Regions from separate parts of the Microbacterium sp. BE35 genome, predicted to be linked through region 2. Evidence: predicted binding sites of a transcription regulator. Region 2 holds the regulator's gene; the other holds the start of a gene.
The links. The regulator HrcA, encoded in region 2, represses chaperone genes, less so after heat shock. The targets are predictions, from matches to a motif close to TTNGCACTCGNNNNNNNCGAGTGCNAA.

Region 1 (3,408 bases), on a different contig from region 2:
CGTTGGCGGCGCTGGGCCTGTTGAACCCTATGATCGCCGGAGCGGCGATGGCGTTCTCGAGCGTCTTCGTGGTGGGCAACAGCCTGCGCCTGCGCCGCTTCCGCAGCCTCTCGACCGCTCACCGTTGAAGGAGCCCGACATGACCGACACCACCCTCGAGCACGCGCACTCCGACTCCTCCGAGCACTCCCACCACGGCTACATCACCGACAAGGACAAGTACCTCAATCGCCTCAAGCGCATCGAGGGGCAGGCGCGCGGCATCCACAAGATGGTCGAGGACGAGAAGTACTGCATCGACATCCTCACGCAGATCAGCGCGCTGACCTCCGCGCTGGAAGCCGTCGCCGTGGGTCTGCTGGATGACCACCTGCGCCACTGCGTGGTGGATGCCGCGCGCCTGGGCGGCGCCGAGGCCGACGCGAAGATCACCGAGGCCACGCAGGCCATCGCCCGCCTGGTGCGCTGAGCGCTAGGCCGCGACGCGGCTGCGGCGGGCGTGGATCAGCGAATCGACCGTGAGGACGACGAGCGCCACCCACACGAGACCGAAGCCGATCCAGCGCTCGAGGGGCATCGGCTCGCCGAGCAGGAGCCAGCCCACGAGGAACTGCAGGACCGGCGCGACGAACTGCAGCAGCCCGATGGTCGTGAGCGAGACGCGGCGCGCGCCCGCGGCGAAGAGCAGCAGCGGCACCGCGGTGATGACACCCGTCAGGCTGAGCAGCACGGTGTGCTGCCAGCCGTCCGCCCCCATCGTGAGCCCCTCGGTCGCGCCGACGATCACGAGCACCACCACCGCGATCGGGGTGAGCCACAGCGTCTCGAGAGTCAGGCCGCTCACGGCGTCGACCGACGGCCCGACCTTCTTCTTCACGAGGCCGTAGACGCCGAAGGATGCCGCGAGCGTGAGCGCGATCCACGGGAAGGCGCCATACCCGATCACGATCACGGCGACCGCCGCCGCCGCGATGCCGATGGCGACCCACTGCGTCGGCCGCAGGCGCTCGCGCAGCACGAGCACGGCGAGCAGCACCGTCGCGATCGGGTTGATGAAGTAGCCCAGGCTGGTCTCGATCACGTGGCCGTTCAAGGCCCCGTAGATGAACACCTGCCAGTTGACGTAGATCAGCAAGCCCGCGATCACGGTGAGGCCGAGCACCCTCGGCTGCCGGAAGATCGCCGCAAGCCGCGGCCACGTGCGGGTCACCGTGAGCAGCAGCGCGCAGAAGACGAGCGACAGCAGGATGCGCCACGCCACGATCTCCCACGGACCGGTGGGCGCCAGGAGCAGGAAGTACAGCGGGAGGAAGCCCCACAGCAGGTACGCGGAGAACGTGAAGACCCCGCCGAGCCGGCGTTCCCGGGCTTCGACGGTGTCGGACACGACCCTGCGGGTGCCGGTGGTGACGCCCAGGTCGAGCGCCGTCGAATCGTCGAGCCCGTCCACCACGTCGCGACCGGGAAGCGAAGACTGCTCGTGACTCACTGCGTCAGCCTACGCCCGGCCCACCGGGGCGCGCTCCGCAGCCGAAGGGTCCCAGCATCCGTTCTCCGTCATCCGTGGTGTCATTCCTGCCACCGTCGGACGACCCGCTCCTCCCCTCCCCTCGCATCGCCTCGCTGCTCCGCAGTCACTTCTGGTGCGTTGCGGGCCATCGGCTCCCACCCTTTGTGACCGCGGAGCACATCGTGTCGTGCACGCAGACGACGAAAGGGCCGAATGCCGAAGCATCCGACCCTTTCGGGGTGCGCGTGGTGCGCGAGAACTCAGCGAACGACGACCGCGAGGACGTCGCGAGCCGACAGGACGAGGAACTCGTCGCCGCCGAACTTGACCTCGGTGCCGCCGTACTTGCTGTAGATCACGCGGTCGCCGACGGCGACGTCGAGCGGGATGCGGTTGCCGTTGTCGTCGATACGACCCGGGCCCACCGCCACGACCTCGCCCTCCTGGGGCTTCTCCTTGGCGGTGTCGGGGATGACCAGACCGCTGGACGTGGTCTGCTCGGCCTCGACCTGCTTGATGACGATGCGGTCCTCGAGCGGCTTGATGGAAACCGACACGGTCTACCTCTTCTTTCTTGAGACTAAGACTCGTTAGCACTCTGACGTTGAGAGTGCTTACGTCAGTCTAGGCAACCGGCTGGCACTCATGCAACGTGAGTGCCAATGCATGTCATGCACGCTCCGCCTGAGCCCGAGCGCGACCGGACAGATCCGGCCCCGATGTATCAGCCCGCCCACCCGGCGGCTCCTGGAGACATGGCCACGGAACGCAACCCCCTCTCGCAATACGTGAGCCTTGGTGGTAGACCTGACGTCATCGGGGGTTGTGTCCTGAACCTGGGGATTTTCGGGCGATGACGAAGAGTTTCACGCTCGCTGTGGACATCGGCACCAGTAGGACTGCCGCATCCACAGCGATGACAGATGCAGAAGGAAACGTCGAGACGGCGCGGTTCGCGCTGGGGCGACAAGCGGACAGCGCGCCGACGGCGGTGTTCGTCGCCGACGACACCCTGCTGTACGGCGAGGCTGCTGAGAGACGCGGGCTCGCACAGCCCGAACGGCTGGTGCGCGAGTTCAAGCGCCGGATCGGCGACGACGTGCCGGTGGTGGTCGCCGGCCGCCGGCTCGCGACCGAAGAGCTGTTCGCAGGCATGGTGGCGTGGGTGGTCGAGGCCGTCGCCGAACGCGAAGGGCGCCACCCCGACGCGATCGTCGCCACCGTCCCGGTGACGTGGGGCGACTACCGCCGCAGCCTCGTCGTGGCCGCCCTGGCTGCCGAGGTGTCGTGCCCGGTGACGCTCGTCGCCGAGCCCGTCGCGGCGGCGTGGCACTACCACGCCACGTCCGCGCTCGACGGCGACCGCGTGCTGGCGGTGTACGACCTGGGCGGCGGCACCTTCGATGCGGCGCTGGTGGGCGCCGCGCCGGACGGCACGCTGCAGATCATCGGATCGCCGGCGGGCATCCCCGACTTCGGGGGCGCGGACTTCGACGATCTCGTGGTGCGCCATACGATCGCCGCCGCCGGCCTCTCGACGGCGGACCTCGCTGCCGATCCCGAGGCGCGCGTCGCGCTCGCGGCGCTGCGACGCGAGTGCGTCGAAGCAAAGGAGGCGCTCTCGTTCGACTCCGAGGCCGCCATCCCGGTCTTCCTGGGTGGCGCGGGAACGACCGTGCGCATCACGCGAGCCGAGTTCGAGGCTCTCATCGAACCGGGGATCGAGCGCACCATCGACGTGCTGCATTCGCTGCTCGAGACCAACGACATCGGCGCGCGCCTGGACGCGATCCTGCTCACCGGCGGCTCCTCACGCATCCCGCGCGTCGCGCAGCTGCTGTCGGACCGCCTCGATGCCCCGATCGCGGTGGATGCCGATCCCAAAGCCATCGTGGCGC
Region 2 (3,408 bases):
ATCCGGCCGCCGACTTCAGCGTGTATCTGCACGTCCCCTTCTGCCGTGTCCGCTGCGGCTACTGCGACTTCAACACGTACACGTCGTCCGAGCTGCGCGGCGCCCGACAGGACGAGTACGCCGACACGCTCCTTCGTGAGATCGCGCTGTCGGCGCCCGTTCTCGAGCGCGCCGGAGGCAACCGCCCCGCGTCGACGGTGTTCTTCGGCGGCGGCACGCCGACTCTCCTCCCGCCCGGCGACCTCGCACGCATGCTGGCCGGCGTGCGCGACACGTTCGGCATCGCCGACGGCGCCGAGATCACGGTCGAGGCCAACCCCGACACGGTGACGCCTGCGGTGGCGGCCGAGCTCGCGGCATCCGGTGTCACGCGCCTGTCCATCGGCATGCAGTCCGCCGTCCCGCACGTCCTGGCCGCCCTCGATCGCACGCACGATCCCGACAACGTCCGCACCGCGGTGGCTGCGGCGCGCGAGACGGGGCTCGACGTCAGCGTCGACCTCATCTACGGCGCTCCGGGCGAATCGCTCGACGACTGGCGCACCTCGCTCGAGGCGGCTGTGTCCCTCGAGTCAGACCACATCTCCGCGTACGCGCTCATCATCGAGGACGGGACCAAGCTCGCCCGCCAGATCCGCCGTGGCGAGGTCGTCGCACCCGACGACGACCTGCAAGCCGACATGTACGAGCTCGCCGACGATCTGCTCGGGGAAGCAGGGTTCGATTGGTACGAGGTGTCGAACTGGGCGCGCGGCGACGCGCACCGCTCCCGCCACAACCTCGCCTACTGGGTCGGCGCCGATTGGTGGGGCTTCGGCCCCGGCGCGCACAGCCACGTCGCGGGCGTGCGGTTCTGGAACGTCAAGCACCCTGCCGCCTACGCGCAACGGCTGGCCGCGGGGCAGTCGCCGGCCGCCGGACGGGAGATCCCGGATGCCGCGGCCAGGAACCTCGAGAGCATGCTGCTGCGCACCCGCATCCGCGAGGGGCTCCCCGTCGAGGAGCTCCTCGGCGAAGGCCGTCACGCGGTAGCCGCGCTGATCGCGGACGGACTCATCGAGGGTCCTGCCGCCCTGCGCGGGAGGGTCGTGCTCACGCGGCGTGGGCGTCTGCTCGCCGATGCGGTGGTGCGGGCGCTCACCGATTAGCCCGGAGCGATCGTGCGTGGGACGGCTTCGCAATCTGTCTCGGCGTCGCTCGACGATCCTGACAGGGCCATCGGATAGAATTGGCACTCCAGTCATGCGAGTGCCAGCTGCGGCGTGAGGAGGCGGGATGGTCAGCGAACGGGGTCTGCAGGTGCTGCGGGCGATCGTCCAGGACTACGTCGACACGCGCGAGCCGGTCGGCAGCAAGGCGATCGTCGAACGGCACGCCTTCGGAGTGTCGGCCGCGACGATCCGCAACGACATGGCGCTGCTCGAGGACGAAGAGCTCATCGTCGCACCGCACACCTCGTCGGGCCGCGTACCGACGGACAAGGGCTACCGCGTCTTCGTAGACCATCTCGCGGAGCTCCGGCCGCTGTCGCCGGCCCAGCGGGCGGCCATCGCCTCGTTCCTCGACGGCTCCGGCGACCTCGACGACGTCCTCGTGCGCACCGTGCGCGCCCTCACGCAGCTGACCGGCCAGGTCGCGATCGTGCAGTACCCCTCGTTCGCGCGCGCGACGGTCACCCACGTCGAGCTGGTCCAGCTCGGCGGCGGACGGATGCTGGTGATCGTCGTCACCGACACGGGACGCGTGTCGCAGCGCCTGACCTTCGTCGGCGAGGAATTCGACGACGTCGACCTCGCGCACATCCGTGCGGGGCTCGGCACCCTGCTGGTCGGCCGGCCCGTCCGCGAAGGACTGCAGCGCATCGCCGAGCGCCTCGAAGGACGGGATGCGCAGGCTCCGGCGCACGAGCGCGCGACCGACGAGATCGTCCGCGCCGTCGCCGAGGAGCTCGAGGAGTTCCGCCAGGACAAGCTCGTGATGGCCGGCAGCGCCAACCTGGCACGCCGAGAATCCGACTTCCGCGGCAGCATCTATCCGCTCCTCGAGGCGATCGAGGAGCAGGTGACGCTGCTGCGGCTGATGGGGGAGATGGTCGCCGACGAGCAGGGACTCGCGGCGAGCATCGGCCGCGAGAACGAGGCGTTCGGCCTGGCCGAGGCATCCGTCGTCGCCAGCGACTACGACGCGACGGGCTCTCTCGCCCGCGTCGGCGTGCTGGGCCCGACGCGCATGGATTACCCCACGAACCTCGCGACGGTCCGCGCCGTCGCGCGCTATCTCACGCGCATGCTCGAGCAGGACGACAGCTCCCGCTGACGCACGCGCGCACACACGATCCCGCGGCGCGGCCGCGGCAGGAAGGCGAAAGTGGCTGACCACTACGAGGTCCTCGGCGTCTCACGCGACGCCTCCACCGACGAGATCAAGAAAGCGTACCGGCGGCTGGCCCGTCAGCTGCACCCGGATGTGAACCCGGGCGAGGAGGCATCCGAGCGCTTCAAGCTCGTGACGCACGCGTACGACGTCCTCAGCGACCCCGAGCAGCGCGCCCGCTACGACATGGGCGGCGGTGACTCGCCGTTCGGCGGCGCCGGCGGCTTCGGCGGGTTCAACGACATCTTCGAGACGTTCTTCGGCGCGGCGGGCGGCTCGCGCGGGGGCCGGCCCCGATCGCGCCGCGAGCGCGGCCAGGACGCCCTCGTCCGTGTCACGCTCGAGCTCGGCGATGTCGTGTTCGGCACGCACCGCGACATCGAGGTCGACACGGCCGTGGTGTGCGAGACCTGTCAGGGCTCCTGCTGCCAGCCCGGGACGAGCCCCGTCACGTGCGACATCTGCCACGGCACCGGCAATGTGCAGCGACAGGTGCGCAGCCTCCTCGGCAACGTCGTCACGACGCAGCCGTGCAACGTGTGCCAGGGCTACGGCACCACCATCCCGTACCCGTGCGCCACCTGCCAGGGCCAGGGCCGCGTGCGCGCCCGCCGCACCGTGTCGCTCGACATCCCGGCCGGCGTCGAGACCGGGCTCCGCCTGCAGCTGCCGGGCTCGGGCGAGGTCGGCCCGGCCGGCGGCCCCAACGGCGACCTGTACATCGAGGTCACGGTGCAGCCGCACGAGGTGTTCAGCCGTGACGGCGACGACCTGCTGGCGACGCTCGAAGTGTCGATGCCCGACGCGATCCTCGGCACGACGACGACCATCCAGTCGCTCGACGGCCCGGTCGACCTCGAGGTGCGGGCAGGCGTGCAGGCGGGAGACATCCTGACGATCAAGGGCCGCGGCATCACGCCGCTGCGCGGCTCGCAGCGCGGCGACCTCAAGGTCGGCGTGCACGTGGTCACGCCCACGCGCCTCGACCACAAGGAGCGCGCCCTCATCGAGGACTTCGCGAAGCGCACCAAGGCG

Region 1: the regulator HrcA is predicted to act here: its motif matches at 2,147-2,173, upstream of groES (co-chaperone GroES).

What each region holds. Positions count from the first base shown of each region.
Region 1 is NZ_JAVDXD010000002.1:337,323-340,730, reverse strand. It holds gene J2Y46_RS07830 (heavy metal translocating P-type ATPase) at 1-128, shown strand, start outside; gene J2Y46_RS07825 (metal-sensitive transcriptional regulator) at 140-469, shown strand; gene rarD (EamA family transporter RarD) at 473-1,387, opposite strand; gene groES (co-chaperone GroES) at 1,771-2,067, opposite strand; gene J2Y46_RS07810 (Hsp70 family protein) at 2,427-3,408, shown strand, end outside.
Region 2 is NZ_JAVDXD010000003.1:446,890-450,297, forward strand. It holds gene hemW (radical SAM family heme chaperone HemW) at 1-1,148, shown strand, start outside; gene hrcA (heat-inducible transcriptional repressor HrcA) at 1,276-2,316, shown strand; gene dnaJ (molecular chaperone DnaJ) at 2,368-3,408, shown strand, end outside.